Regions from separate parts of the Janibacter limosus genome, predicted to be linked through region 2. Evidence: predicted binding sites of a transcription regulator. Region 2 holds the regulator's gene; each other region holds the start of a gene.
The links. Region 2 encodes LexA, which represses DNA repair genes until DNA is damaged. Its sites were predicted from a motif close to TCGAACANNTGTTCGA; they were not measured.
Positions count from the first base shown of each region.

Region 1: the regulator LexA is predicted to act here: its motif matches at 5,863-5,878, upstream of EXU32_RS03935 (DUF222 domain-containing protein).
Region 3: the regulator LexA is predicted to act here: its motif matches at 7,746-7,761, upstream of EXU32_RS06360 (HNH endonuclease signature motif containing protein).

Region 1 is NZ_CP036164.1:797,499-807,695, forward strand. It holds gene EXU32_RS03895 (acyl-CoA thioesterase) at 1-280, shown strand, start outside; gene EXU32_RS03900 (hypothetical protein) at 277-906, shown strand; gene EXU32_RS03905 (inositol monophosphatase family protein) at 943-1,737, shown strand; gene EXU32_RS03910 (glycerophosphodiester phosphodiesterase) at 1,806-2,603, opposite strand; gene EXU32_RS03915 (VOC family protein) at 2,627-2,971, opposite strand; gene EXU32_RS03920 (dienelactone hydrolase family protein) at 3,011-3,562, opposite strand; gene EXU32_RS03925 (glycoside hydrolase family 13 protein) at 3,564-5,279, opposite strand; gene EXU32_RS03930 (globin) at 5,276-5,680, opposite strand; gene EXU32_RS03935 (DUF222 domain-containing protein) at 5,905-7,494, shown strand; gene EXU32_RS03940 (mechanosensitive ion channel family protein) at 7,507-8,430, opposite strand; gene pepN (aminopeptidase N) at 8,427-10,197, opposite strand, start outside.
Region 2 is NZ_CP036164.1:1,890,622-1,900,818, forward strand. It holds gene EXU32_RS09035 (vitamin B12-dependent ribonucleotide reductase) at 1-2,508, opposite strand, end outside; gene nrdR (transcriptional regulator NrdR) at 2,635-3,096, opposite strand; gene EXU32_RS09045 (LysM peptidoglycan-binding domain-containing protein) at 3,394-3,768, opposite strand; gene lexA (transcriptional repressor LexA) at 3,991-4,740, shown strand; gene EXU32_RS09055 (glutaredoxin domain-containing protein) at 4,769-5,188, shown strand; gene EXU32_RS09060 (Sir2 family NAD-dependent protein deacetylase) at 5,169-6,134, opposite strand; gene EXU32_RS09065 (hypothetical protein) at 6,233-7,114, shown strand; gene EXU32_RS09070 (hypothetical protein) at 7,813-8,469, opposite strand; gene EXU32_RS09075 (hypothetical protein) at 8,466-8,672, opposite strand; gene EXU32_RS09080 (hypothetical protein) at 8,669-8,935, opposite strand; gene EXU32_RS17680 (HNH endonuclease) at 9,015-9,449, opposite strand; gene EXU32_RS09090 (HTH domain-containing protein) at 9,446-10,197, opposite strand, start outside.
Region 3 is NZ_CP036164.1:1,324,921-1,335,117, reverse strand. It holds gene EXU32_RS06400 (hypothetical protein) at 1-332, opposite strand, end outside; gene EXU32_RS06395 (glycosyltransferase family 4 protein) at 329-1,513, opposite strand; gene EXU32_RS06390 (phosphatidylinositol mannoside acyltransferase) at 1,510-2,448, opposite strand; gene pgsA (phosphatidylinositol phosphate synthase) at 2,445-3,074, opposite strand; gene EXU32_RS06380 (HIT family protein) at 3,140-3,700, opposite strand; gene EXU32_RS06375 (GNAT family N-acetyltransferase) at 3,772-4,254, opposite strand; gene thrS (threonine--tRNA ligase) at 4,337-6,385, opposite strand; gene EXU32_RS06365 (sterol desaturase family protein) at 6,560-7,666, shown strand; gene EXU32_RS06360 (HNH endonuclease signature motif containing protein) at 7,840-9,303, shown strand; gene EXU32_RS06355 (hypothetical protein) at 9,934-10,197, opposite strand, start outside.

The DNA.
Region 1 (10,197 bases), 1.1 Mb from region 2:
CTCCGGTGTGCTGCTGGCCCGTCAGGAGATCGAGTTCCTCGAGCAGCTCACCTACCGACCCGAGCCGGTCGCGATCGAGATGTGGGTGACCCATCTCGGGGGCGCCAGCTGGGACATGGGCTACGAGATCCGCGACGGGGACGCGCTCTACGCGCGCGCCGAGTCGACACTCGTCGCCTTCGACCTGGCGGCGCAGCGTCCGCGGTCCCTGAGCCGGGACGAGCGCTCCGCCCTCGAGGCGCTCCTCGGCGAGCCCGTCGCGATGCGGCGGCGGCGATGACCTCCCTTCGTCTCGCCGACGGGGAGAGCGCCGCGGACCTGACCACCTATCTCACCCGCGCCAAGCGGCTCGACGAGGACGGCGACGTCCGCCTCCAGGCCGTCGGTACCGTCCTGGCCGTCTGGACGTGCGTGCTCCCCGGCCGCGGGCTCGGCAGCAACGGGCTCGTCCTGGCGCTGAGGACCTTCGCCCTGGCCGAGACCGCCCACCTCGACACGACCACGCCGATCGCGTCGATCACCGACCGGCTCGCTCGCGGTGGCACCGACATCGAGCAGCCCCCGGTGACCTCGCAGCCCACCTGGCGCGCACTCAGCCCGCCACGCTCCGGCTGGGAGCCCGTCGGTCGGGTGGCCGAGACCGACCTCACGGAGGTCGCCCGTGCGGGCATCGCGGAGATCACCCAGGGCGCTCCCGACGGGTCCGGGTCAGCGGCCGTCGCCGACCTGCGATCGCGGGTGTGGGGGCGCATGACGCAGACCGTCCCGCCGGTCCCTGCGGGGACGGCCTTCGGTCTGCACGCACTCGGCTTCCTGCGGCCGGCGCCCTCGGCGCAGGCCACGGTCCACACGATCGGGCCGTGGACCCGGGTGGCGACCGAGGGCGGCTTCGTCCTGGCGCGCTGACCCCCCTTCGTCGCGGTCGGCGGCAGCCATAGTGTGGTGACCGTGGACGATCACCTCACCGACCTGCCCACCGACATCGACGACGCGACCCTGGCTCTGGAGCTGACCCGACGGGCGGCCGAGCTGGCCTCCCGCATGCGAGGTGAGGGGCTCTCGGGGGAGTCCAAGACCTCCATCTCCGACCTGGTCACCGCCGCCGACCACGCCGCCGAGGACCTCGTCGCAGGCACCCTGGCGCGGTTGCGCCCGGATGACGGCATCGTCGGCGAGGAGGGCGCCGAGGCCGTGTCCCGCTCCGGACGCACCTGGGTGATCGACCCGGTCGACGGGACCTACAACTTCCTCTCCGGGCTCGGCACCTGGTGCAGCGCGCTGGCCCTGCGCGACGCCTCGGGCATCCTGCTCGGCGCGGTCCACCAGCCGTCCGTCGGCGAGGCGTGGGTGGGCGGCCGCGACCTGCCGACCAGCCTCAACGGACGACCGCTCGACGAGCTCGCCGACCTCCCGCTGGCCGAGGTGGCCATGGCCACCTACCTCCACCCCGGGGTCCTGCACGTGGACACCCTGCGCGAGCCCTGGCTCGCGGCGATCTCCGGTGCGGCGACGGTGCGGATGTTCGGCTCCGGGTCCTGCGACCTCGCGGCCGTCGCCGGCGGGCGCATCGGGGTGTGGGCCCAGCAGTCGGTGCCCGAGTGGGACTGGCTGCCGGGCGCCGCGCTGGTCACCGCCGCCGGCGGGCGGGCCGAGCAGGTCGAGGCGCACGGTCACACCTGGAGCGTCGCGGGCCGCCCCACCGCCGTCGAGCAGGTCATCGCCGCGCTGCGAGGTTGAGCGACGGTTGGTCAGGGGCGGGGTAGGACGCAGGCGGGCACTGCTCGGCCGATCCCGGCCATCCCGCTTCAGGGACGAAGGGGGCGACCCCGCTCCGCGAGCACGTCCCGCAGGGTGTCGATCCGGTCGGTGACGATCCCATCGACCCCGAGGTCGAGCAGCCGGTGCATCTCGTCGGCTTCGTCGATGGTCCACACGTGCACGTGCTTGCCGATGCGGTGGGCGGCGTCGACGAGGCGGCGGGTCACGAGGGTGACGGGCACGGGCCCGACCTGCTGGCGGATCGGTATCTGCAGTGCCTGCGAGGGGGAGCGCAGCAGCCGGTGCAGGACGCTCGGCAGCAGCCGGGTCGCCGCCACGTCCCGAGGACCCGCCGAGGTCGCGAGCCTCGGTCCGAGGGCCTGCCGGACAGCGCGCAGCCGGGTGTCGCTGAAGGAGCCGATGCAGACGCGGTCGATGGCGTCGTGACGACGGATGGCATCGACCAGGGGAGCGATGGCGCCGGGTGACTTGATGTCGATGTTGAAGCGCGCGTCGGGGAAGGTCTCGAAGAGCTCGTCCATGAGCGGCACGGGGTCCAGACCGTGGATGCGGGCCGCGGAGACCTCGCCCCACGGCAGGTCGGCGATCGCTCCCTTCGTATCGGTGACGCGGTCGAGCACGTCGTCGTGGAAGGCGACGAGCCGGCCGTCCGCCGTCGAGTGCACGTCCGTCTCCAGGTAGCGATACCCCATGTCGACGGCCTGCTGGAAGGCGGCGACGGTGTTCTCCCGCCCGACATTGGGCTCGAAGGTCGACCCGCCCCGGTGGGCGAGCCCGATGGGGGTGTCGTCGGCGAAGTAGGCGAAGTCCGCGGCTGCTCTCACGGGCACCAACCTAGGCGACGACCTCAGTGCTGCGCGATGCAGAACTCGTTGCCGTCGGGGTCGGCGAGCGTCACCCAGCGGAAGCCGTCGCTCTCGTGGTCGGCGACATGACTGGCGCCGCCCTCCAGCAGCAGCCGGGTCGCGCCGTCGAGGTCGGGGGTCCCCAGGTCGAGGTGCATCCGGTTCTTGCCCGGGGTGGGGTCCGCAACCTTCTGGAAGGCGAGCATCGGCCCCTGGGGCAGCTGGACGACCACGAACCAACCGTCGTTGTCCTGGGTGATGGTGCCGTCGGTCTGCCGCGCCCACCACGTCGCGAGGGCGGTGGCGTCGGTCGTGTCGGTCGTGATCATGCCGAGTGTCAGGCTCATGCATCGACAGTAGGGCGAAGCCCCGACAACGGTCGTCGATCAGCGCAGGAAGGTGTCGATCCGCTCGATCGTCGCCGCCGTGACGTCAGCGTCGTAGCCCGGCAGGTCCGGGTCGGTGAAGAGGTGGCCGCGGCCGGGTGTGACGTGGTCCTCGAAGGGAGCGCCGCTCGCAGCTACTGCCGCGCCCAGGGCCGTCACATCGGGCGGTGCGATCCACGGGTCGTCCTCGTGGCGGTGCACCTGGACGGGCACGCCGGACCACTCGTGCCGGGGCGCTGCGACCGAGTGCAGCAGGATCGCAGCGCTCGCTCGGGGCCGTCGTGCGGCCAGCCGCTGGGCGAAGAATGCCCCGAGGGAGAAGCCCGCGAGCACCGTCTCCGGCGGCATCGTGGCCGCCAGCTCTCGGACGGTCTCGAAGTACTCGGGGTGCGCGTCGCGGTGCGCGATGCCCTCGCGCTCGCCGTCGAAGACATGCCCCTCGTAGAAGTCGGGGACCTCCACCTCGTGGCCACGCCCGCGCAGCAGCTCGGCGAAGGAGTGCACCCCGGGCCGTAGACCGAGTGCCGAGTGGAGCAGCAGGATCGTCGCCATGTCAGTCGACCTGCGCCCACACGCAGGTGTCGGCCGGGACCTGCCCGTCGACGAGCTCACCCGACGCCACGAGCACCTGTGCGCCCTCGGGAAGGGCGATCGGCGTCGAGGACAGGTTGGCGACCACGAGGGTCTGCCTGCCGTCGGGACCCGTCGCGAGGTACCCGAGCACGTCGTCTCCCAGGCCCTCGACCTCGGCCAGCGCGGCGAGCCCGAGACGGCGCTCCCGACGGATGGTCAGGAGCGCGCGGTAGAGCTCGAGGGTCGAGCCCTCGACCCCGGTCTGCTCGTCGACCGCGAGGTCGGCGTAGGACGTCGGCTGGGGCAACCACGCGGCGCCCGTGTCGTTGAAGCCGAGGGAGGCACCCCCCTTCGTCCAGGGGATGGGGACGCGGCAGCCGTCACGACCGAGCTCGAGACCGCCTGTGCGGGCGAAGGTCGGGTCCTGGCGGGCCTCGGCCGGCAGGCTGGTGTGCTCGGGCAGCCCGAGCTCCTCGCCCTGGTAGACGTAGGCGCCACCGGGCAGCGCGAGCATGAGCGTCGTCGCGGCGCGGGCCCGGCGCAGGCCGAGCTCGGCGTCGGGCTGCGGGTCGTCCGCCCCGATCCCGTTGGGTCGGGGCGCCCCGACGGGCAGACCGAAGCGGCTCGCGTGACGCAGCACGTCATGGTTGCTCAGCACCCAGGTCGCGGGCGCGCCGACCGAGTCGTTGGACGCCAGGGAGCGCTCGATGACCGCACGCAGCGGCTGCGCCTGCCACGGCGTCTCGAGGAAGTCGAAGTTGAAGGCCTGGTGGTACTCGTCCTCGCGCACGTAGCGCGCCAGCCGGTCCGCCGGTGCCACCCACGCCTCGGCGCACATGATCCGCTCGGGGACGCCGTAGGAGTCGAGCAGGGTGCGCCAGCTGCGATAGATCTCGTGGACACCGTCCTGGTCCCAGTAGGGCGCCTCGTGGGTGACCTCCATGAGGCCGCCGGGGTGCTTGCCGAAGTTGGGGAAGGTCGGGTCCTTGACCAGCCCGTGCGCCACGTCGACGCGGAAGCCGTCGACCCCGCGGTCGAGCCAGAAGCGCAGCGTCGTCTCGAAGTCGGCGCGCACCTCGCTGTTGTCCCAGTTGAAGTCCGGCTGCGAGGGGTCGAAGAGGTGCAGGTACCACTGGCCCGGTGTGCCGTCCGGCTCGGTGACGCGGGTCCACGCACCGCCGCCGAAGTTGGCCAGCCAGTCGGTGGGCGGCAGCGACCCGTCCTCGCCGAGCCCGTCGCGGAACATGTACCGGTCGCGCTCGGGGCTGCCGGGGGCTGCGGCCAGCGCCTCCTGGAACCACGGGTGGTCCGACGAACTGTGGTTGGGGACGATGTCGACGATGATCCTCAAGGCCAGCTCGTGGGCCCGCGCGATGAGCGCGTCGGCATCGGCGAGCGTGCCGAAGAGCGGGTCGACGTCGCGGTGGTCCGAGACGTCGTAGCCGGCGTCGCGCTGCGGCGAGCGGTAGAAGGGGGAGAGCCACACGGCGTCGACGCCGAGGTCGCGCAGGTGCTCCAGCCGCGAGGTGATGCCGGGCAGGTCACCGATCCCGTCACCGTCGGCGTCGGCCCAGGACCGGGGGTAGATCTGGTAGATCACCGCATCGCGCCACCACGGGACGTCCGCGGAGCCCGCCGGGTGGAGCTGGCGCGTGGCGAAGGGGGTGGGCTGGCTGGTCGTGGCGCGCTCCGTCACAGCCGGCTCCCGTCGTCGTCGGCGTTGACGAGCATGTCCGCGGCGCGGATGAAGTAGTCGCGCATCGCGGCGGCGTGCGACTCGGGCAACTCGAGCGAGTCCATGGCGGCCAGCATGTGCTTCATCCACCGGTCGCGCTGGTCCGGGGTCACCGCGTAGTCGACGTGTCGCATGCGCAGCCGCGGGTGACCGCGCTCCTGGCTGTAGGTGCCGGGGCCGCCGAAGTACTGCTCGAGGAACATCCGCAGGCGGATCTCGGCCGCGCCGAGGTCCTCCTCCGGGTACAGGGCGCGCAGGGTCGGGTCCGTCGCCACTCCCTCGTAGAAGGCGTGGACGAGGCGCACGAAGGTGTCGTGCCCACCGACCTGCTCGTAGAAGGTCTCACCGGGCTGCGCAAACATGTCGGCCAGTCTGTCAGGCGTCGTCGCCGAGCTGCCGGCGGCCTGACGGTGGTCGAGGTGGGAGACCGCGGCGGAGGCGAGCGTCGGGACTCGGTTGTCGGGGGTGCGTGCCACGGTGGTGACGAGGGCGGAGCGAGGTTGGTGGGGTCGGGGAGAAGTTGTCCCCAACCCTCTTGAATTCTTCGAACATGTGTTCGATAATGGTGGGAGCGAAGGGGGGCGCGATGACCGATCAGGGGACTGACACCACAGTGGGTGGGTCTGTGGTCGGGGACGCGTTGCCTGATCGTCTTGCTGCTGCTCTTGAGGTATTGAGCGGAGCTCGGGCGGAGGGTTTGTCGGAGGCGGAGCTGCTGCAGGTCGTCTCGTTGATGGAGGCGACGAAGGGGGCGGCTGCTGCTCTGCAGGCTCGCGCGACGGCGATGTTTGTCGAGGACCGCGACGCGAGGGTGGCCCAGGACCGCGCGGATGGGGTGGTCTCGGCGCGGGAGGCGTCGTGTCGTCGGCGTGCGGCGCGGGCGGAGCTGGCTCTTGCGCGGCGGTGCGCGCCGGGTCAGGCGGATCGGCACGTGGGCCTGGCCAAGGCGCTCGTGCGTGACCTGCCGTGCACGTTGGCGGCGTTGACGGCTGGTGAGTTGAGTGAGTGGCGGGCCACGATTGTGGCCCGTGAGACCGCTTGCCTGTCGCACGAGGACCGGGTCGAGGCGGACCGGCGTCTTGCTGGGTGCTTGACCACGGTGGGGGACCGGGAGCTCGCGGCGGCGGCGCACCGGGCGAGTGCGGACCTGGACGCGGAGGCTTTGGTGCGGCGGCGCCGCAAGGCGGTCGCGTCCAGGAATGTGAGTGTGCGGCCAGCGGCGGATGGGATGGCGTGGTTGAGCATCCTGGGTCCGCTCGCGGATGTCGTGGGGGCGTTTGCGGCGTTGAAGAAGGCCGAGCAGTCCCGGCATGTCGCGACCGGTGACCCTGAAGTTGATGCGGCACGAGCCAGCGATGAGCGGGGTCGGGGTGCGTGGATGGCTGATACCGCTCTGGAGCTGCTGTCGGGTCGGTGTGAGGGCCAGGTGCAGCCGGTCGAGGTGGGTCTGGTGATGCGTGAGGAAGCGATCGTGCGCACCGGCGAAGGTACCGGTGCCGATGCTGCTGGCTCGGTCTTCTTCCGCACTAGCGCCGCCAGCGCCTCCGCCGACTCCACCTACGCCAGAGATGTTGGTGGTGCTGGTGATCGGGATGAGGTGGAGGTCCCGGGGTGGGGTGCGATGCCCGGTGAGATGGCCCGGGAGCATCTGCTGCGTCTGTGCGATACCGGGACCGCGACGTGGTTGCGCCGGTTGTGGACCGCACCGGGCGGCACCAACCTGGTCGCGATGGACTCCAAGCGGAGACTCTTCAGTGGGGTGCTGCGTCAGCTGATCGAGCTGCGCGATGCGACCTGCCGGGTCCCGTTCTGCGGGGCGCCGATCCGCGACATCGACCACGTCAGTCCGCATGCCCTTGGTGGTGAGACCTCGGCAGCGAACGCGATGAGTGACTGCCAGGGCCACAACCTGGTCAAGGAAGCCCCTGGTTGGCGGGCCGAGGTCACCTCCACCGGTCTGGATCCCGGCGGCGGCCCCCACGAAGTCACCCTCACCACCCCGACGGGCAGCGAGTACATCTGCACGGCGCCGCCCCTGCTCGGCCACGGACGACCCCGACCTCGGTCGCGGCCACCCCTGGCAGGGGCGACGACCCGGCGCCGCCCCGTCGACACCATCGACGCCACGAGATCAGCGATCGAGGTGCACTTCGAGGGACTGCTCGGGGCCGCCTAGGTCCCCACGAGGTCAGATCTGGTGCTGCCCGGTGCCACCCAGCGGCAGGGGCGGCCCGGCGACGCCCTCGCGGTCGAAGGCCTCCTTGACCCGGCGCCGGATCTCGCGCTGGATGCCCCAGTTCTCGTTGGGGGCGCACGTGGCGAAGACGCGCACCGTCACGGTGCCTGCGCCGATCGTCTCGACGCCGAGCACCGACGGCGTCTCGCGCAGCACCTCGCTCCAGTGCCCGTCGTCCTTCATCCGCGAGACCGCATCGGTGATGATCCCGATGACCCGGTCGACGTCCTCCGTGTACGAGAAGGGCAGGTCCACCATGACCGTCGACCAGCCCTGGCTGCGGTTGCCGATCCGGATGATCTCGCCGTTGCGCACGTACCAGACGACACCATCGAGGTCGCGCAGCCGGGTGACCCGCAGCGTGACCTCCTCGACGGTGCCGACCGCCTCACCGGTGTCGATGAAGTCACCCACCCCGTACTGGTCCTCGAGGATCATGAAGATGCCCGAGAGGTAGTCGCGCACGAGCGCCTGCGCACCAAAACCCAGCGCGACGCCGCCGACACCGGCGGACGCGAGCAGCGGCGCCAGCGGGATGCCGAGCAGGGCCAGCACGGTGAGCGTCGAGACCGTCGCGATGACGATCGTCGCGATACTGCGCAGCAGCGAGCCCATCGTCAGGGTGCGCTGCCGGTACCGCTCGCTGGCCGTGACGGAGGGCTTGCCCTGGGTGCGCTTGTGGTCCCGCTTCTCCCGGGACGCCTCGCTCCGGGCGATCGAGGCCTCGACGGCCTTGGTGATCGCCCGGTGCGCGAGCCACCTGGCCACGACGGCCAGGACGATGGTGACGACGATCTTCAGCGGAGCGCCCAGGAGCCAGTCCGAGGCGGACGCCCAGGTGATGTCGAGGGTGAGCAGCCGAGTCATGTCGATCATCCGGCCGAGTCTGCGTCACGCTCCTGAGCAGCAACTGCACGCGCGACCGCGTCGCGGCTCTCGGCGACCGTGCGCCGTAGGCCGGCTGGCGCCGAGTCGTGCTCGTCGAGCCAGGTCTGGGTGGTGGCGAGCAGCTCGGGACCGGCCAGCGCCATCGGGTAGAAGCCGATGACGATGCCCTCGGCGATGGCGTGCGTCCGCGAGGACCACACCTCCTCGAGGACGTCGTGGTACCGCTGGACGAAGGGGGTGAGCAGCCCCGGGTCGGTGGTGCGGCCGAAGCCCAGACCGTGCGCGTCGACCACCGAGTTGGGCGTCTCGGTGGAGACGACGCCGGCCTGCCAGGCAGCCTCCTTGGCCTCCGGCGTGGGGATGCTCGCGGCAGCGCGGGCGGCGCGCTCTCGACCAGTGGCGGTGTTGTCCCCCTTCGCCTCTGCGGCAACGGCGTCCGCGTCGGCCTCGCCGGCTGCAGCCAGGCCGGTGAGCAAGGTCCAGCGCATGTCGGTGTCGACGGCCAGACCCTCGAGGGAGGCGCTGCCGTCGAGCAGACCGGCCACCAGGGAGACGTCGTCGCCGGGGGCGAGCAGACCGGCGTGGCCGGTGACGAGCTGCAGCTGGGCGTCGCTGCCCGAGGCCGCCGCGCGGGCCAGCTCGGCGAGGTGCGCCACGACCTGCTGGCGGACCTGCTCACGGTGGGCCGGAGCGCCGTAGGTGAGCACGGCGGTCGAGATCTGGCCGATGAGGGAGCGCAGCAGCACCGAGTCGGAGAGACCGTCGAGGACCGGCAGGACCAGCTCGACATAGGCGCGGGCGGCCATCTCGCCGTCGCGGGTCATGTCCCACGCCGACGCCAGCGCGAGCGAGGCCGGCAGCGACTCGGCGAAGGCCGTGGGGTGGGCCAGCAGCGTTGCGAGGGAACGCTCGTCGAGCCGCAGCTTGGCGTAGCTCAGGTCGTCGTCGTTGAGCAGCAGCAGGTCGGGCTGACGCTGACCGACGAGCTGCGGCAGGGGAGTGTGCTCGCCGTCCACGTCGACCTCGATGCGCTCACGACGCTGCAGGGTGCCGTCGACGAGGTCGTATAGACCGACCGCGAGACGGTGCGGGCGCAGCGTCGCGAAGCCCTCGGCGAAGGTCTGCTCGATGACCGCGTCGACGTAGAGGCCGCGATCGTCGACCTCGACCACGGGACGAAGGGTGTTGACCCCAGCGGTCTCGAGCCACAGCTTCGACCACGCGCGCAGGTCGCGGCCCGACGTCGCCTCGAGCTCGTCGAGCAGGTCGTCGAGGGTCGTGTTGCCCCAGGCGTGCTTGGCGAAGTAGGCCCGCAGACCGTCGCGGAAGGGCTCACGGCCGACATAGGCCACGAGCTGCTTGATGACCGAGGCGCCCTTGGCGTAGGTGATGCCGTCGAAGTTGACCTCGACGTCGTCGAGGTCGCGGATCGGCGCGACGATCGGGTGGGTCGAGCTGAGCTGGTCCTGGCGGTAGGCCCAGGCCTTCTCGTGCGTGCAGAAGGTCGTCCAGGCGTCGGCCCACTCGGTGGCCTCGGACTGGCAGGTCGTGGAGGCCCACTCGGCGAAGGACTCGTTGAGCCACAGGTCGTTCCACCACTTCATCGTCACGAGGTTGCCGAACCACATGTGGGCCAGCTCGTGCAGCACGGTGAGGGCGCGGCGCTCGACGAGCGCGTCGGGCACCTTGGAGCGGAAGACGTACATCTCGTGGAAGGTCACGCACCCCGCGTTTTCCATCGCGCCCATGTTGTAC
Region 2 (10,197 bases):
CAGGCGACGGAAGACGTAGTCCATGATCGACTGCGCCATCCGCACGTCCGGGTCATCCGTCATACCAGCCGGCTCGAAGCGCAGGTTGGTGAACTTCTCGACGTAGGTCTCCAGCGGCACACCGTGCTGCAGGGCGATCGAGATCGCGATGGAGAAGGCATCCATCAGGCCGGCCAGGGTCGAGCCCTGCTTGCCGAACTTCAGGAAGAGCTCACCGAGGTCACCGTCCTCGTAGGTGCCAGCGGTCAGGTACCCCTCGGCCCCACCGACGGCGAAGCTCGTCGTCTGCGAGGAGCGACGCTTGGGCATCCGGCGACGCAGCGGGCGGTACTCGACGACCTTCTCGACCGGCGCGGCAGCGGCGGCGTCCTTGGCGTCCTTCGCGTCCTTGGCGGTGGACCCACCGTCGGACAGCGGCTGACCGACCTTGCAGTTGTCGCGGTAGACCGCGAGCGCCTTCAGGCCGAGCTTCCAGCCCTGCATGTAGACGTCCTCGATCTCCTCGACCGACGCCGACTCAGGCAGGTTGACCGTCTTGGAGATGGCACCGGAGAGGAAGGGCTGGACCGCAGCCATCATCCGCACGTGACCCATCGGAGCGATCGCACGGGCACCCATGGCGGTGTCGAAGATCTCGTAGTGGTCCTGCTTCAGACCCGGGGCGTCGATGACGTGACCCTTGTCGGCGATGTATTCGACGATCGCCTCGATGGTCTCCTCGGTGTAGCCGAGCTTCTTCAGCGCACGCGGGATCGTCAGGTTGACGATCTGCATCGAGCCGCCACCGACGAGCTTCTTGAACTTCACCAGGGAGAAGTCCGGCTCGATGCCGGTGGTGTCGCAGTCCATCATGAAGCCGATGGTCCCGGTCGGGGCGAGCACCGACGCCTGGGCGTTGCGGTAGCCGTTCTTCTCGCCGACCTTGACGACCGCGTCCCACGCCTTGGTGGCCACCGCGTGGATGTCCTTGTCCATCGTGTGGATCGTGCGGATCTGGTCGTTGGCCGCTTGGTGCTTGCGCATGACGCGCTTGTGGGCGTCAGCGTTGCGGGCGTAGCCGTTGTAGGCACCGACGATCCCGGCGAGCTCGGCGGAGCGCTTGTAGGACGCACCGGTGAGCAGCGAGGTGATCGACGCGGCCAGCGCGCGGCCACCATCGGAGTCGTAGCCGTGACCGGTCGCCATGAGCAGCGCGCCGAGGTTGGCGTAACCGATGCCCAGCTGACGGTAGTCGCGGGTGGTGTCGCCGATCGCCTCGGTCGGGAAGTCGGCGAAGCAGATCGAGATGTCCATCGCGGTGATGACCAGCTCGGCAACCTTCTGGAAGCGCTCGGCGTCGAAGGTGTCGTCGTCCTTGAGGAACTTCAGCAGGTTGAGCGAGGCGAGGTTGCAGGAGGAGTTGTCCAGGGACATGTACTCGCTGCACGGGTTGGACGCGGTGATCCGGCCCGTCTCCGGGTTGGTGTGCCAGTCGTTGATCGTGCCGTCGTACTGGATGCCCGGGTCGGCGCACTCCCACGCGGCCTTGGCGATCTTGCCCATGAGCTCACGAGCGTCGACGGTCTCGATGACCGAGCCGTCCTTGCGGGAGGTCAGACCGAACTCGGTGCCCTCGTCGACCGCACGCATGAACTCGTCGTTGACACGCACCGAGTTGTTGGCGTTCTGGTACTGGACCGAGGTGATGTCGGCCCCGCCGAGGTCCATGTCGAAGCCTGCGTCACGCAGCGCACGGATCTTGTGCTCCTCGCGCGCCTTGGTCTCGACGAACTCCTCGATGTCCGGGTGGTCGACGTCCAGGACGACCATCTTGGCCGCACGACGGGTCGCGCCACCGGACTTGATGGTGCCCGCGGAGGCGTCGGCACCACGCATGAAGGAGACCGGCCCGGAGGCGGTACCACCGGAGGACAGCAGCTCCTTGGAGGAGCGGATGCGGGAGAGGTTGAGGCCGGCACCGGAGCCGCCCTTGAAGATGAAGCCCTCCTCCTTGTACCAGTTGAGGATCGAGTCCATCGAGTCGTCGACCGAGAGGATGAAGCAGGCGCTGACCTGCTGCGGGCTGGCCGTGCCGACGTTGAACCACACCGGGGAGTTGAAGCTGAAGATCTGGTGCAGCAGCGCGTAGGTCAGCTCGTGCTCGAAGATCTCGGCGTCGGTGTCAGCGGCGAAGTAGCCGTTGTCCTTGCCCGCCTTGACATAGGTCAGGACGACCCGGTCGATGAGCTGCTTGAGACCGGACTCGCGCTCCGGCGAACCGACGGCCCCACGGAAGTACTTGGTCGTGACGATGGTCGAGGCGTTGACCGACCAGAAGTCGGGGAACTCGACACCGCGCTGCTCGAAGATCGTCTCGCCGGACTTCCAGTTCTGCTGGACGACGTCACGCTTCTCCCAGGTGACCTCGTCGTAGGGGTGCACACCCTCGGTGGTGTGGATGCGCTCGATGGTCAGGCCCTTGGTGCGGGACCCGCGACGGGTGCTGGGCTTGCCGGCGGTCTCGGTCATGCTGCTTCTCCTCGATCCGAAAGGTTCGGTCTGCTGCGGTGGCGCCTGGTGCGCCTGGTGCTGCGGGCTGCTACTGACGATGTCACCGGGTACCGACAGCCCACTCGCGTGTCGGCACCCGGGGTCCTAGGGGGTGGTGGCGGCATGCTCGCGACGCAGGGTCGCGATCGCCGACTCGAAGTCCTCGAGCGAGTCGAAGGACTGGTAGACGGAGGCGAAGCGCAGGTACGCCACCTCGTCGAGATCACGCAGCGGCGACAGGATCGCCATGCCCACCTCGTGGGCATCGATCTCTGCGCTCCCCTGCGATCGGATGCTCTCCTCGACGCGCTGCGCGAGGAGGGCGAGCTGGTCCTCGGTGACCGGTCGGCCCTGGCAGGCCTTGCGGACACCGGCGAGCACCTTGGCCCGGCTGAAGGGCTCGGCCGCCCCCGACCGCTTGGTCACCGTCAGGCTGGCGCTCTCGAGCGTCGTGAAGCGGCGGCTGCACTCGGGGCACTGGCGACGACGCCGGATGGCGCTGCCGTCATCGGTCGTGCGGCTGTCGATGACCCGGGAGTCGGTGTGACGGCAGAACGGGCAGTGCACGGCCGAATCTCCCTTCGCTTGTGGATGGTGCGGTGGACGAAACTGGGGATATACCCGCTCCGCCTGTGGACAACTGCTGTCAGCCTGTGCACTAGATGTGGACGAATGACAACCGTGTAACCACTAGATGTAGTGACCATTAGACGCCTCCGTGGCACGCGACGCAAGTCCTCGTCCAGATGCGTCGGTGAACGGCACATCGGCCACCTCCGAGGGGGACGGAGATGGCCGATGGCCGGCCCGGGCTGGGTCGGTGGGCCCGGGAGGAAGGGGGTCGCCGTCGCCGGCGACGTGCAGTCAGCGCGTCGGGATCGTGAGCGTCTGACCGGCGTGGATGTAGGTCGTCGAGAGCCCGTTGGCAACCTGGATGTCGGCCACAGCCTCGGCCGTCGGCACGCCGACGAGCTCGCTCGAGGCGATCTGGCTCAGCGTCTGACCTGGCTCGACGGTGATCTCCTGCGGCGCGGCGGCGGGTCCGGCGAAGGCGAAGGTCGCGCCGGCGATGCTCGCGGCGGCGAGCACGGAGGTGGTGATGGCCAGGCGGCCACGACGGGTCAGCCGCGTGCGAGGGGTCGGGCGTGCGACGACTGCGTCACCGGTGGGCATGGAGACGAGGTGGCGCGAGCGCGCGGGGACGTCGATGCGGATCGGGGTGGCGGTGAGAGCGGTCATGCGAATCCTCCTCGGTGCGGTTCTGTCGAACCGGTGTTCGATAGAACGTCTGTACGATGTCTAGCACGGGTGTTCGAAGAAAATCAACAACACGCTCGAACAGATGTTTGAAATGCGTGTTCGAACGTCCTACTGTCTTCACTACCGAGAAGTTGACCAGCGAGCACCGACAACGCTGGTTGCACCTCGGTCACACCGGACACGGACGAAGGGGTCGAGAGCATGAGCGGCACGGACGAGGACAACATCCACCAGCTCCCCGAGCGGGACACGGGCGATGGTCTGACCGTCCGCCAGCGCAAGGTGCTCGAGGTGATCCGCAATGCCGTGGCCACCCGTGGCTACCCGCCGAGCCTGCGCGAGATCGGTGAGCTCGTCGGCCTGACCAGCCCCAGCTCCGTGGCCCACCAGCTCTCCTCCCTCGAGCGCAAGGGCTACCTGCGCCGGGACCCCCACCGGCCCCGCGCCATCGAGGTCATCTCTCCCGACGGCCACACCGCTCCCCCGGCCGAGGTCACCGACCTGGGCGGCATGCGCGGCGGTGCCAGCACGACCGACGAGGTCGTCGACCCCACCGGCTCCGGTGACCACCGCCCCGAGGCCAGCTATGTGCCCGTCCTCGGCCAGATCGCCGCCGGCGTGCCGATCACCGCCGAGGAGGTCGTCGACGACGTCTTCCCCCTGCCCAAGCAGATCGTCGGCGAGGGCTCCCTCTTCCTCCTCAAGGTCGTCGGCGACTCGATGATCGACGCCGCCATCTGCGACGGCGACTGGGTGGTCGTGCGCCAGCAGCCCAATGCCGACAACGGCGACATCGTCGCGGCGATGCTCGACAACGAGGCGACGGTCAAGACCTACAAGCGCACCGACGGCCACCTGTGGCTGCTGCCGCACAACCCCGCCTTCGACCCGATCGACGGCGACCACGCGACGATCCTCGGCAAGGTCACCGCGGTCCTGCGACGCCTCTGAGCGGCTGGCTCTCTGAGACGCTGAACCCATGAGTCGATGGTGGCCGGCGATGACCGGTGTGGTCGCGAGCGTCGTCCTGCTCGTGCAGACGGTACTCACCGGCGACCTGTCGTTGCTCGTGCTCGCCGTGGGCTTCCTCGTCCTCGCGTGGTGGCTGTCACCACTCAACGGACGCGGGGGCCCGCGGCACACCGACATCGAGGCACACCGTGGGGACTTCCCCGTGGTCGTCTACTGGCGTCCGGGATGCGTCTACTGCCTGCGCCTGCGCGGTGCCCTCGGCAAGGACAAGGACAAGGCGACCTGGGTCAACATCTGGGCCGACGAGGAGGCCGCCGCCTTCGTCCGCTCGATCAACGACGGCAACGAGGTCGTCCCGACCGTGCGCATCGGCGAGCAGGTGCACACCAACCCCGAGCCGGACCTCGTCAGAGCCGCGCTGCGCTGAGCTCCTCCACGAGAGAGCGAAGGGAGTCCCCCAGCTCCCCGTCGACGCGATGATCGACGAGGTCGTCACCACGGGTGGGACCACGGGTGATCAGGGAGACCGGGATCCCCCGCTTGGCCGCGTGGCGGACGAAGCGCAGCCCCGACATCACCTGCAGCGAGCTGCCGAGCACGAGCAGGCTGGGCGCAGCATCGACGAGGTCGTAGCAGTGCTGCACCAGCGGCTTGGCCACCGATCCACCGAAGAAGACGACATCCGGCTTGAGGGTGTCGGCCCCGCACGCCTGGCAGGTCGGGGTGCGAAACCGCTCGACGTCCACGCTGTCCAGCCGGACGTCACCATCGGGTCGGATCTCGTCGCTGTCGACGTCGAAGCCGGGGTTGTCCCTGGCCATCCGCGCGTCGAGCGTCGGGCGATCGATGCGGGCCCCGCAGGTGAGGCAGACGACCTCGACGAGGTTGCCGTGCAGCTCGACGACCTCCCTCGTCCCGGCCGCCTGGTGCAGTCCGTCGACGTTCTGCGTGATGAGCGGACCGACCGTGCCGAGCTGCTGCAAGCGGGTGACCAGGTGGTGCGAGACATTGGGCCGCGCCGCGTGGAACCGGCGCCAGCCGACAAAGCTGCGCGCCCAGTACCGCTGCCGTGCCTCGCTGCTGCCGACAAACTCCGAGTAGTGCATCGGGGTGACCCGGCGCGTGCCGTCGGGCCCGCGATAGTCAGGGATCCCACTGTCGGTGGAGTAGGTGTTGTTAGTAACAGTGTTTGTGAAGCGCCACTGGCGAGCCGCCTCGAACTCTTCCTCGGGGGCTCCGGGCTCGGGCCACGGGCGATAGCAAGGGATCCCAGATCCCACGCTCATGCCTGCACCGCTCAGGACCAGAGCCGGTCCGTGCTGGGTCAGGACGTCAGCGATCTTGGACAGCACCTCATCTTGCTCACCCACCATGTCTCGATGCTAGGCCGTGGCCTCTGGCGGCGTTCACCACTGTCGGAGACGCGATCTATCGTCTGGTCAACGACAAACTCTCTGGCGGGAGCAACAACATGACCGAACGATTCGTACCCCTCAACGTGCGGATGAGCAACGACCCTGCGGTGCACGACCGATGGAACGTCCTGCACGAGGGCATGCCGCCCCACCTGCGGCCAAGCGTCGAGGGATGGCTCAACGAGGTCTTCTACGCGTTCCGAGACATCCCCGGAATCTGTGCCCGGACCCTCCAGTTCCAGACGGGCGAGGACCCAGACGACGCGCTTCGGGGATACATGTCTGACACAGACGACTCAGCCCTTCGGGTCGTTGACATGGTGCTTCAGATCCTCGGCAGCAAGTTCGAAGATGCCGAGGGGAGTTCCAGCAGCCTCACCGCGAACAAGGCCGCGAAGTTTTGGGTGGAGATTGACGACTACTTCGTTCAGGCCAACTCGGCATGGCGCATCGAGCAGGAGCCGACATGGATGCTGGGCCGGATCGTGGACGAGACCACGACGCGCGCGTTTGAGGACGTCCGCGACAGCGGGACCACGGCGGGACGGCTGCTAGCCGAGGCATGGCAGGCATCGTTCAAGCATGACGCGGACTACACGGAGGGCTACCGGAAGGCCGTGCTCGCAGTCGAAAGCGTTGCCATCTCAAAGTTCTGCCCGGACAACACGAGAGCGACGCTCGGAACCGCAATCCGGGATTTCAGGAGTCAAGGGCCGAAGTGGACTGTCGCCGGTCTGGACGACCAAGTTCAGCAGTCCAGGGACACGCTCCTCGCCATGCTGGAGTCAATCTGGCAGAACCAGCAGCGCCACGTGAAGCACGACGGCAACGCACCAGAGCCCGCTGAGCAGGACGAGACCGAGGCGGTCCTCTTCCTTGCGATCACGATCGTTCAGTGGTTCCAGCGCGGCTTCGTCCAGAAGAAGCCGGGCTCCTAACTGATCCGTCGGGCGGCGTTCTGTCGCTCCCGGAGGCAGGTCCGGCACCTGCGGGACCCGTTGGCCTCGGTGACCACGTTGTCACCGGCCAGCGGGTGCCCGCGCCGACAGACCGGGTAGCGCCCGTCTGGGCCTCTCAGGTGGTCGGGGTGAACCCACGTGTGCTCGGCTCGCTGCTCCCGCGAGCGCTCCAACACGCAGATCCTGCAGCGTCGGCGCGGACGCTTCCCTCCCGACCACGCGGCCACGGCTGGATCGGTGAGGTCGTGACCGCGAGGGCAGCAGGCGGGCAGTTGAGTGTCCTCTTCGTCTTTCTCGCATCGTCGCCTAGACCCGAGGCGTCCCACGGGCCACAAAGTCATGTGCTTGACCGCGACGCAGCCCGGGCGGCTGCAGGTCGTGGCGACGGTGAACCCGGGCGGGACTCGACGGTGCAGCGACTGGATCCAGACGAGCGTCCGCACCGGCAGCAGGCGGCCCGCGGCGGCGACCATCGGGACGCCCTTCACGTGCACGCCCTGCCACGGGAGGCAGTAGTCCTTCCGTAGGTGCCGCGACATCGCGTGGAGCGCTGCGGCTACTCGCGCTGGTGGGGCCGACACGAACGCCGACCCCACCAACGGTCCCGTGAGCGAAGTCCACCCACTCTCACGGGACAACGACGTGCCTCCGGACCACGGTGCACATCGCTGGTCTCATCACAGGCGGACGAAGCCTGCAGGTCGAGTCCGCGACGACGGGCGACGCGGCGGCGTGGACTCCGGCGCTCCGTGACCGTCCATGATCCGCGGACCACCACGCTCCACCGGAACCAGCGCGAACGGGTCGCGGCCATGCTGGAGGACGTCCACAACCTCTTCGACGCCCCACCGGGTCACGGTCCGCTCCCCTGCTGTCGGGCGTGGGATCGCCTTCTTCTGGCTGTCGGCGAGCGTCCGTGCTTCGGCGACTACGCGAGCGTCCTGACGCAGTTCCTGCGCTGCTTCCGCGAGGACCGCGACCGCTGCGGCCACGTCATCTCGCCGGGTAGCCCACCTGCCCCGGGCAGCCGCTTCGAGATCGGGCAGGACTTCGGCCTTCAGCCGCTTCTCTTCGTCCCTCAGCAGGTCGTGCTCGCGCTGCAGGTGCCGAATGGCGTCGGTGTTCGCTCGCCCTGGCTTCTCGGGCGCTTCCTGCGGGATCGGATGGCCCTGATCCGCTGCCTTCTCCACCGCTTCCCGGTGAGCGTCGAGCGCTGCCCGGTACGCCTCGGCTTCTTCCCGGGCGGCGGCGGACACCTTGGCGCGGCGCGCCTGCAGTTCGGCCACGCGCTGCTCGTGCTCGACCCAGCGCGGGTGCTCTTCGAGGATGCTCACGACCGCTCCCTCTTCGCGGCCCACTTCTGCTGGACAGCCTCGGCGCGCATCTTGTCCTCGGTGGACGTCGCGCACAGGCGGATGCTCGACAGAACGCCTCGCTGCCACTCGGTGGGCTCGGTGATCTCCTCGAACCGGGTCAGGGTCTCGCGCTGCGGGTCGTTGAGCCCGGCGCGAATGCTGGCCTGCGGCGTGTACGTCATCGGCTGGCCTTCCCGGGTGCGCGGCGAGCCTTGCCGACCGGAGTCGCGTCCTGCACGGCCTGCATCTTCCGCACGAGCGGTGACATGGACCGTCGGTTGCGGGCCTCGCGGGCGTACCTCCCTCGGGAGATGTTCACTCCGGATGGGCGTCGGTCTGGGTCGCCCATGCCTTCGTGGCCCGGGCCGTAGTAGCCGTACGGCGTCGGCCCGCTCACCGGGGTGGGGTACGGCACCGTCTGGGCGGTGTCCGGGGGTGTGGTCATGGTCTTGCTCCTTCGTTGGTGGACGTTCTCAGGGTCTCTGCGGGACCGGTCGGGAGGCGGGTACGACACCGCTCACGTATTACGGGCGGTCCGCCGTGCCAGCAGATCTCGTAGACGCCTCGTGACGGGCTGGGGCGCTCTCGGGTGGGTGGTTGGGAGGGCTCGGCCCAGAGATCGCCTGTACGTGGCCGGACGGTCGCCGATTCGCCCAGGAGCCCCGGTGGTGGAGGTGCATCTCGTTCCAGTCCATCTCGCGGCAGTGGTCGGGGCGGACGCACAGCCGGTCACCACAGACGACGTGGACCAGCATCTTGCTCGTCGGTCCGTGCTCGGCTTCCCACAGGACGCGGTGCAGCAGCCTCCCGCCCGTCGTCGCTGGGTACCGCGCTCCGCACCCGGACCGTGCCCCACGGACAGCACGCCAGCACCCGGTGTCTCGGTCCACGTCGATCCGCGCCCAGTGCTCGGGAGGCACTGACGTCCGGAACTCTTCGGCATCGCTCGCGGTGCTCATCGCGCCGCCCTCCGCTGCTCCTGCGTATTCGACTTCACTGGGCGACCCTGAGGACGGCCACCAGCGATCACACCGAGTCGAGAGCGTCGTTGGTCCGACGCCCAGTCCAGCCACATCTCACGGGCCTTGTCGTGACGCTCCCGGACCTTCTCGCCCCTGCCTGCCGTGCGACGGAACTTCGCCACCGCATCGAGGCGTCGAGCAAGTCCCTCAGCGTCGGTAACCAGCGGCCTCCACGTCCCATCGTCCAGTCGCTCGACCAGACCGAGACCATGCATCTCCCCTAGCCGGGTTCGGACCGTGCGATCAGTGACTCCCAGCGCCTCCGCGATCACTCGGGCGGACGCCGGGTCGTCGGTCATCAGGAGCAGCCGCAGCACCCTGTACCCAGTGCCTCCGAGGGCTCCACGCCTGAACGCGTCGTGGGCGGAAGATATAGGGACAGTCTCTGCACCAGAGAACAGTCTGACTACTGTCCCTGTATCTTCCGTGGGCTTCCGGAGGGTCCAGCCGGTTCCTGTGGTGTCAGTGCTGTCGTGGGTCTTCTTCAGCCAGCCTGCGTCGATGAGCCTTCGGGTGGCCCGGTGTGCTGTGTCGGCGCTTCCGAGTCCGGCTTCTTCGGTGATCTGTCGGAGTGACGCTCGGAGCACCGGTCCGCCTGCTTTTTGGGCGAGTCGGCACAGGGCATCGAGCACGAGTCGGTCTGTGGTGCCGGTGCGCCCCTTCCACGGTCGGGCTTCGGCGCTCG
Region 3 (10,197 bases), 570 kb from region 2:
TGGAGCGCCTCGGTCAGCTCGCTCTCGACTCCCTCCCGGCCGGCGAAGTGCTGCCCCTCCAGCAGGTCTGACTCGAAGGTGCGCTCGTTGACCCGCTCGAGGGACTCGCTCGCAGCCGCGGCGACGAGGAACCCGCTGGCCGGGTCGATGGCCCCGGAGTTGGCCAGCTCGAGGCTGGCCTCGGCCCGCCGCACGACGTGGGCATCGAGTGCGGAGAGCGCGCCCTCGACCTTGGCGTGCAGCCGGTCGAGCCGCGCTGCGCTGTACGAGAGGTACCACGCCATCACCAGCAGCAGGCAGATGACGACGACGATCCAGCTGATGGCGGTCATGCGGTCCCTCCGGCGCGACGCTCGATCCCGGGTCGCAGGTGGGTGACCGCGCGGTGGTGGGGTCCGGCGTCGGCGACCGTCTCGTAGACCGCGATGATCTCCTTGGCCACGACCTGCCAGTCGAAGGTCCGGGCACGCTGACGGCCGAGATCAGCGAGTACCTGCAGGCGGGCCGGGTCGCTCAGCAGCTCGACGGCACGGGCGGCGAGGTCCTCGGGGTGGCCGTTGGCGAAGAGCGCGCCGGCCATGCCGGTGCGCCCACCGTCGAGAACCCGCTGGAAGGCCGCGAGGTCACTGGCGAGGACCGGCGCACCGGCGGCCATCGCCTCGACCAGCACGATGCCGAAGCTCTCCCCTCCCGTGTGCGGCGCGACGTAGAGGTCGGCGGACGCCAACGTCGAGGCCTTGTCCTCGTCGGACAGCGCGCCGAGGAACTCGGTGGCGGCCCGCACCCGCTCGGGGAGCCTGGCCCGGGCCGCCTCCGTGCTGCCGGGTCCGACCACGAGCAGGCGGGCTCCCGGCACGGCGTCGAGGATGGCCGGCATGGCGGCGGCCAGCACCGGGAGGCCCTTGCGTGGCTCGTCGATGCGGCCGAGGAAGACGAGGGTGGGCCGGTCGGGACCGCCGACCCAGCGGGGGTCCCGGGCGGCGCGGGCGAAGGCCGCCGTGTCGACGCCGTTGGGGATGACGACCGCGTCGCCGCCGATGTGAGTCGTGACGGTGCGCCGCGCGTCCTCGGAGACGGCGATGCGACCACGGATCTTCTCCAGGGAGGGGCGCAGCAGCGGGTAGGTGGCCTGCATGACCCGGGAGCGGACGTTGGAGGTGTGGAAGGTCGTGACCACCGGGCTGGTCGCGGCCCACAGCGCGAGCAGCGACAGGCTGGGCGCCAGCGGCTCGTGGATGTGGACGACGTCGAAGTCGCCCTCCTCCAGCCATCGGCCGACCTTGGCCGCCGCCACCGGACCGAAGAGCAGGCGGGCGGTGGAGCCGTTGTAGCGGATCGGGACGGCCCGGCCGGCCGGCACGACGTAGGGCGGCAGCTCGGTGCCCTCGTCGGCAGGGGCGAGGACCGATGCCTCGTGGCCGTGGCTGATGAGGTACTCGGCGAGGTCCCGGATGTGGAACTGGACGCCGCCCGGCACGTCGAAGGAGTAGGGACTGACGAGGCCGATCCTCATGCTGCCTCCGCCTTGGCCGCCGCGTCGCGTGCCGGATCGAGGTCGTCGACGAAGACCCGCTGCATCATGTGCCAGTCCTGCGTGTGCGCGACGAGCGCCGAGCCGAAGGCATCGGCGCAGGCCTGCGTCGTGCGGGCCACCGCGTCCGGGCTGCCCGCGGGGGCGACGTCGACGGCGTCGTGGATGGTGACGACCATGCCCCAGGTGCGACCGACCCGCTCGTGGCGCAGGGTGACCGGGTAGAGCGGCAGACCGCTCTCGACGGCCAGGGCCGCCGGCCCCGCCGCCATCCGGGCGCGGTGACCGCACAGGTCCACCTCGACGCCGCTGGAGGAGAGGTCCCGGTCGGCGAGCAGCGGCATGACCACGGGCTCGCCCGTCGCGAGCTGCGCGCGCAGCTTGGCGAAGGTCCCGCGCTCGGCCGGGTGGATCACCATGCCCAGGCCCTCGCGGTAGTCGAGGAAGGCCTGGAACATCTCCTCCGGCTCGAGCCGCTCGGCGACGGTGACGACGGTGCCCAGGTGGCGGGCGCACCAGACGCCCGCGAGGTCCCAGTTGCCGGTGTGCCCCAAGAAGGCCAGGACCGGTCGCCCGGCCAGCAGGTGCGCCTTCATCTGCGGCATGGCCCCCTCGAAGCGGACCACGGAGTCGACGTGGTCACCCGCGATGGCGGGCAGGCGGAAGGCCTCGACGTAGTAGCGAAGGGCGGCACGCACCCCCTTCGCCGTGAGGTCCTCGAGTTCGTCGGGGGTCAGCTCGGGCCGGACCCGCGCGTAGTTGGCGCGCAGCCGCCGGACCGAGGAGCCGTTACCGGCGTGGGTCCGGTCGGCAGCGAGGTCGAAGAGGCGGTAGGCCAAGCCGGCCGGCAGCAGCCGCAGGACCCGCCAGGCCAGCAGGAAGGCCCAGACCGTGGCCCGGCGGCGCAGCCGGGTCACGGCGTGGGGGTCGCCGCGTCGGCGGCGAGGCACTGCTGCCGCACGAAGAAGACGCGCTGCAGAATCGTGACGGCGCTGGCGACGAGGAGCAGGGCGAGCACGACCTTGAGCACGACCTCGGGCAGGCCCAGGCCGACCAAGCCGGTCGTCACGAGGGCCACGACCAGGCGGTCGGCCCGCTCGGCGATGCCCACGCTGGCGGTCATGCCCAGGCCTTCGGCGCGGGCGCGGGCGTAGGAGACGACGCTGCCGAGGATCAGGCAGCCCATCGCCAGCCACGCCATCACCCGGTCGTCGCCGCCCTGGAAGAACCAGATGGCCAGACCGGAGAAGATCGCCGCGTCACCGATCCGGTCGAGGGTCGAGTCGAGGAAGGCGCCCCACTTGCTGGTGCGGCCGAGCAGTCGCGCCATGACGCCGTCGAGGGTGTCGGAGAAGACGAAGGCGGTGATGACGAGCACGCCGACCAGCAGCTCACCCCGCGGGAAGAAGACCCATGCCCCGAGGCACACGCCGATCGTGCCGAGGATCGTCACGGCGTCAGGGCTCAGGCCCAGACGGATCAGGAGTCTGGCCACGGGAGTCAGGATCCGGGTGGCCGCGGCGCGTGCGTATCGATTGAGCATCTCGCGACAAGGGTAACTGCGGCGCGCCCCTCCACCCGAACGGCTCGCGGTGATGTCCCGCTCAGTCACCCATCCGTCGGCCAGGCGGCCACGAGCGCTGCCCGGGCGTCCTCGAGGAGGATCGGCAGGGCCTTGGTCTGGGCGATGATCGGCAGGAAGTTCATGTCGCCACCCCAGCGAGGGATGACGTGCTGGTGCAGGTGTGCGGCCACCCCGGCGCCGGCCACTGCGCCCTGGTTCATGCCGAGGTTGAAGCCGTGCGGGTTGGAGGTCGCCTGCAGCACGCGGATCGCGGTCTTGGTGAGAGCGGTGAACTCCGCCGTCTCCTCGTCCGTCAGGTCGATGTACAGCGAGACGTGCCGGTAGGGGCAGACCAGCACGTGACCGGCGTTGTAGGGGAAGAGGTTCATGACGACGAAGCAGGTCTCGCCGCGGTGGACGACCAGCCCCTCGGCGTCGTCCTTGTCGGGCGCAGCGCAGAAGGGACACCCTTCTCCTGCCTCGTCGCTGGGCCGCTCGCCCGTCACGTAGGCCATCCGGTGGGGCGTCCACAAGCGGTCGAACCCGTCCGGGACACCGGCGAAGGATCGCTCGTCCTCGAGCGGGGGGTCGTGCGGCTCGGTCATGGGGCCGATCCTGTCACGGCCGATGACGAAGGGAGGGTCCTCCCCCCTTCGTCATGTCGCTGGTCCGCGAGTCAGGGGGCCTGCCCCGGCACCCACTCGCGCAGGCGGTCCATCGGGTCACCGAAGCCCATCGCGTCGAAGAGTGGCGCGCCGGCGTCGCTGGCGTTGAGTCGCAGCCACCGCACCCGCTCCGCGCTCGCCGCGTCCTGGGCAGCGTGGACGAGGCGACGGCCGATGCCCTCACGACGACGGTCGGTCGAGACGAAGACCTGCTGGACGTACCACCACTCCGGCCGCCCCGTGCGGGCGAGCGTGGGGAGCTTGCGTACCCGCAGCGCGAGCAGACATCCGACGGGACGGCCGTCGCCCTGCTCCGCAAGCCACCCGCGATAGGTGGCGAAGTCCTCGAGGAAGGCGTCGGCGTACTCCCCGACGAACCGATCGCGCGTCGCTCGGCCGAGCTCCTTGTCCTGCTGCAGGCGCAGGGCTGCCAAGGAGAAGGCGTCCTCGCGCTCGACGGGGCGCAGGTGCACGGGGCGCTGGTTCACGTCCATGACCGCAACCTAGCCGGGAAGTGCTCGGCCCGGGCCCATCCGCTGGTGCGGACGGACCCGGGCCGTGGCGAAGGGGGTGGGCTCAGATGGTGCCGGCAGGCGCCTTGTCCGGGCCCGGGTTGGCCAGGCTGGGGGCCGCCATGACCTGGTCCTTGGCCACGATCGCGGCGAGCACGCGCTCGATCGCGGTCTCGATCGGGATGCCGTTCTCCTGGGACCCGTCGCGGTAGCGGAAGGAGACCGCGTTGTTGCTGCGGTCCTCCTCGCCGGCGATGAGGGTGAAGGGCACCTTGGACTTGCTGGCATTGCGGATCTTCTTGGGGAAGCGGTCGTCGCTGTCATCGAGCTCGACGCGAATCCCCTTGGCGCGCATCTGCTTCAGGACATCCCAGAGGTAGTCGTTGTACTCCTCCGCGACCGGGACACCGAGGACCTGGACGGGGCTGAGCCAGACGGGGAAGGCACCCGCGTAGTGCTCGACGAGGACCCCGATGAAGCGCTCGATCGAGCCGAACTTCGCCGAGTGGATCATCACCGGCTGCTGGCGGGAGCCATCGGCGGCCTGGTACTCGAGCGCGAAGCGGTCGGGCGAGGGCTGGTTGAAGTCGTACTGGATGGTGCTCATCTGCCAGGTGCGACCGATGGCGTCGCGCGCCTGGATCGACACCTTGGGGCCGTAGTAGGCGGCGCCACCCGGGTCGGGGACCAGCTCGAGGCCGGTCTCCCGGCAGACGTCCTCGAGGACCTGGGTCGCCTCGGCCCAGTCCTCGTCGGAGCCGATGAACTTGTCGCTCTTGTCGCCGTCCTCGTCACGCGTGGACAGCTCGAGATAGAAGTCGTCGAGCCCGAAGTCGCGCAGCAGCGACAGCACGAAGTCGAGCAGGTGGCGGATCTCGTCCGGTGCCTGCTCCTTGGTCACATAGGAGTGGCTGTCGTCCTGGGCGAAGCCGCGCACCCGCGTCAGGCCGTGGATGACACCCGACTTCTCGTGGCGGTAGACGTGGCCGAACTCGAAGAGCCGCAGCGGCAGCTCACGGTAGGAGCGCTGCTTGCTGCGGTAGATGAGGTTGTGCATCGGGCAGTTCATCGCCTTGAGGCGGTAGTCCATGCCGTCCACGTCGAGGGGAGGGAACATCCCTTCGCCGTAGTAGGGCAGGTGGCCCGAGGTGTGGAAGAGGCCCTCCTTGGCGATGTGGGGGGTCCCGACGTAGTCGAAGCCCTCCTCGATGTGCCGGGCGCGGACGTAGTCCTCCATCTCGCGCTTGATGACACCGCCCTTGGGGTGGAAGACGGGCAGGCCCGAGCCGATCTCGTCCGGGAAGGAGTAGAGGTCCAGCTCGCGGCCGAGCTTGCGGTGGTCGCGCTTCTCGGCCTCGGCGAGACGGTCGAGATAGGCCTTCAGCTCGTCCTTGGTCGGCCATGCCGTGCCGTAGACGCGCTGGAGCTGCTTGTTCTTCTCGCTGCCGCGCCAGTAGGCCGCGGCGCTGCGCATCACCTTGTAGGCGTTGCCGATGACCTTGGTGCTCGGCACGTGCGGCCCCCGGCACAGGTCGCCCCAGGCACGGGTGCCGTCACGACGGACGTTGTCGTAGATCGTCAGCTGGGCACCACCGACCTCGACGGACGCGCCCTCGGCAGCGTCCTCGGAGGCGCCGCCCTTGAGGCCGATGAGCTCGCACTTGTACGGCTCGTCGCTGAGCTCGACGAGGGCGTCCTCGTCGCTGATCTCGCGCCGCTCGAAGGTCTGGCCCTCGTTGATGATCCGCTGCATCGCCTTGTCGAGGGCCTTGAGGTCCTCGGGGGTGAAGGGCTCCTCGACGTCGAAGTCGTAGTAGAAGCCGTCCCGGATCGGCGGGCCGATCCCGAGCTTGGCGGACGGGTTGATCTGCTGGACGGCCTGGGCGAGGACGTGGGCCGTGGAGTGGCGCAGGACGTCGAGGCCGTCCTGCTCGGCGGCGGTGACCGGCTCGACGACGTCGCCCGCGGCAACCTCGTGGGCAAGGTCGCGCAGCTCGCCGTTGACCCGAGCGACGAGCACCGCGCGGTCACCCTCGAAGAGGTCCGCGGCGGTAGTGCCCTGGTCCACCGATCGCTCGTCTCCGGCGACGTTGATGGTGATCTGGGCTGACACGGGGAACTCCTGTGGGACGGTTCGAGGTGCCCGGTCGGGCACCGTCGAACTCTATCCCCGCGAAGGGGGTCCACCAACGCTGGCCGAGGAGCCCGCGCAGCGGGCGTCTCGAGGCCACCGGTTTGAGTACGCCGGCTCAGGCGGTGGGCTCCACGGGATTCGTACGCTCGGGCCATGCTCTCCACCGACCGTCGCCTCCTGCCGCACAGCGCTGCCTGGTTCGGCGTCCTGTGCCTGCTGGCCGTGCTGTGCTTCCACTACCCCGAGATGCTGACCAGTCAGGAGTTCCGGAGCGTCTACACGTCCGGCTTCGCCCGCGGTCTGCTGCTCTTCGGGTTGGTCGCGACCTTCCTCGTGGGCACCGTCGCCATCCTGGCCGGTCAGCGCCGGCGGATCGCTCTCATCGGTCTCGTCGCCGCATCACTCGCCGTCTTCCTCGGCGGTGCCACCGTCCCCATGGACAAGGTGGCGGCGACCCCCTACTCGCTGGGCGTCGACTGGTTCATCCTGTCGCTGTTCTTCTCCGCCGTGGTCTTCATCCCCCTCGAGCACTACCTGGCCCACCGCCCGCACGCCATCCTGCGGCCCGGCTGGCGCACGGACGTCTGCTACTTCTTCCTCAGCCACGTCCTCGTGCAGTTCATCCTCATCGTCGTGACGACCACGACGACCACGGTGGCGGCGACCATCGCCATCGACCCGGTCAAGGAGGTCGTCATCGGGCTCCCCCTGTGGGCGCAGTTCCTCCTCGCGGTCTTCGCCGCGGACCTCGCACAGGCCACGCTGCACCGGGCCTACCACCGGGTCAAGACGCTGTGGCGCTTCCACGCGGTGCACCACTCCAGCCGCGACCTGGACTGGCTGGCCGGGTCACGCGTCCACCTCGTCGAGACCGTGCTGACCCGCAGCATCGTGCTCCTGCCGCTGATGGTGCTGGGCTTCTCCACCGCTGCCATCAACGCCTACGTCATCCTCGTCGGGCTGCAGGCGGTCGTGGCCCACGCCAACATCGGGGTGCGCTTCGGCTGGCTCGAGTACCTCGTGGTGCTCCCCCGCTACCACCACTGGCACCACGCCCGTCACGTCGACTACTGGGACCGCAACTACGCCATCCACCTGCCGATCGTGGACATGCTCATGGGCAGCTTCAAGCTCCCCCGTGACGGGAGCTGGCCGCAGGAGTACGGCGTGCTCAAGCTCGAGACCGTGCCCCGGGGACTCGTGGCCCAGACGCTGATGCCCTTCCGCGGGGACCGCGAGTACGAGGAGCACGTCGCGTAGCTGCCGCGTCGTCCACATCCTCCCCGGCCCGAAGGGTGCTCGTCCCCAGCCATAGTGGCTCGCGGAGCGTTGTCAGGGGTCGAAAATATGATCGAGGTATGTCAGAGGCGACGGTGCGGTTTCACGATCCGGGAGTTCTCCCGGGGTTGCGTGACGCGTTGCGTGGCCTGTTGATGAGTGACTCCTCCAGTGTGTGGCAGGCCCCCGACAGTGATGTCGGTGAGGCGCTGGCGTTGGTGGGTCGGTTGCGTCAGCTCACGCAGGCGGCGGAGGTCGCGCTGACGCGTGAGGGCATCTCCCGGGGTTTGCCTGGTGAGTCGTCGTGGTCGCCGGTGGACTGGGTGGGGGTCTGCGAAGGGCGCCGGGCGCCTCGTCCTGCGGTGAGGCACGCGGCGTCGGTGGTGCGGGTGGCCAAGGCCGGTCTGCGGGCTTCGGGGAGCTCGTTGAGCGATCCCGCGCCGACTGCCGCAGCAGCCACGGACACGTCCACGTCAGACGCGTCTGACGCGGCAGACGCCGGTGACGAGCGGGGGCCCACCGGGGTGCCAGCCGTCCTCGCTGCTTTCGCTGCTGGGGATCTGCCGTTGGGCAAGACCGATCAGCTGGTGCGGTTCGAGGAGTCGGTGCGCCGGGTCGCTGACCCGCAGCTGCTGGAGGAGGACCTGGGGATCCTGCTCGGCCACGCTCGTGACGAGGTCGTCGCCACCGGCCCGGACGCACGCTCGCGGACTCGGGTGTCGGGGTTGGACGAGAAGAAGCTGGCAGCGGCGATCACGATGACCGGGCGGATGTTGCGCCCGGACAAGGACCTGCGCGAGGAGGACGATGCCCTGAAGGCGTCCCGGTCACTGACCAAGTCCGCCGGTGCGTGCGGGATGACGCGCTACCGGGTGGACATGGACCCCGAGGGCGCCGCGATCATCGACGCCGCGCTGGCGGCGTTGTCCGCCCCGGTCAAGGGACCAGGCGGCGAGCTCGATGAGCGCACCCCGGCCCGCCGGCGAGCGGACGCGTTGCTGGCGATCATCGGGCGCGGCGTCTCGTCGCCGGGCGAGGCGCCCAAGAGCGACAAGGCCCAGGTCATCGTGACGATCAGCCTCCAGGCCCTGACCGCCGACCTGACGCACGGGCGCTGTGGTGCCTGCGGGCAAGACCTCCCCGTCAGCTCGCTCGGGCAGGCCCTCTCGCCCCACGGCCAGCAGGCGGCTACCTTCGACCGGTCGGACCTGTCGGGGCGACCGGGCGGGTGCGGCACACCGGCCACGGGCCACGCAGGTGGCGTCACCGCGACCGGTCAGGTCCTCTCACCGGCCTCGGTGCGCAAGCTGGCCTGCCAGGCCCAGATCGTGCCCGCGCTGCTGGGCACCGACACCGAGCCCCTGGAGCTGGGCCGCGCGGCCCGCTACTTCACACCAGGCCAAAAACGTGCCCTCTATCTGCGCGACGGAGGCTGCACCTATCCCGGGTGCACCATGCCCGCCCACTGGTCAGACGCGCACCACGTCGACTACTGGTCCCTGGGCGGCAGCACCGACATCGGACGCTCCGCGCTGCTGTGCGCGCGCCACCACACCAAGGTCCATGCCCTCGACCTGACCTGCACCATCACCCCCCGCGGCGTCACCTGGCACGTCTAGCGCACCCGCCCCGCAGCCGGCCCTCACGGACCGGCCCACAGGCATGCACGCACAAGGCAACAGGCCCCGCTCCACTGGAGCGGGGCCTGCATCTATCTGTGAGAGGTTCACGAAACGCCTGTGGAGCGGGCTGCAGCCCCCTCCCAGAAGAGGTGCCCCCACCACATTGGGTAAACCGCCCCCACCTCTCTAGCGTCAGCGATAGACAAGCGATGAAGCGAGTGAGGAAGCCCGGAATTTCGGAAGTCGGTGGCCATATTGGCCACCCGTGGTGGTCATCGCCGCCGTGTTCAGCGACGGCCACGACAGCAACGCAGCCCCTCTTGTCGCGGCACTGACCGTCATCGACGCGATTGGTATCGACCACCTCCCCCGCGTAGCCGCTGACGGACTTACGCCTGCCGGTGGTCACCACGCTCACGCACGCGAACACCTCCTGCAGTACCCCCGCGCGCGCCGCGGCCGCTGCCTGACCCGCACGACCCAAGCCCGCCCCCGGATGCCAGCTCAATGCTTACAGCCGGGGCAGGTCTCCCTTTGCTCTGCCCCACCGCCGGCGCCGCGTCTGGACGAAACGAACTTCCGCGCTCAGACCACCACTGACGTGTCCCGATGAGCCCAAAGTTCGCGTCAAAAGCCCTTGACCAGCCTCAGCGGCGGCACGTTATCCGCAGCAACAACGCGTCGTACCGCTGGCGCGCGGCCCAGCTCACGCGCCGGCATGCACTTTCGAACGGCCAGCGCGTTCTCGCGCGCCGCCGCCACCGCTTTACGTTCCCGGCGCATCCCCGTTAGCCCCGACTTCAGGAATGTCCGCAGACCCGGCTCTGCGTCGTCAGGGGACGGCACCAACGACACCAGCCGGTCGTACACCTCCTGTGACGCGTTCTGAAA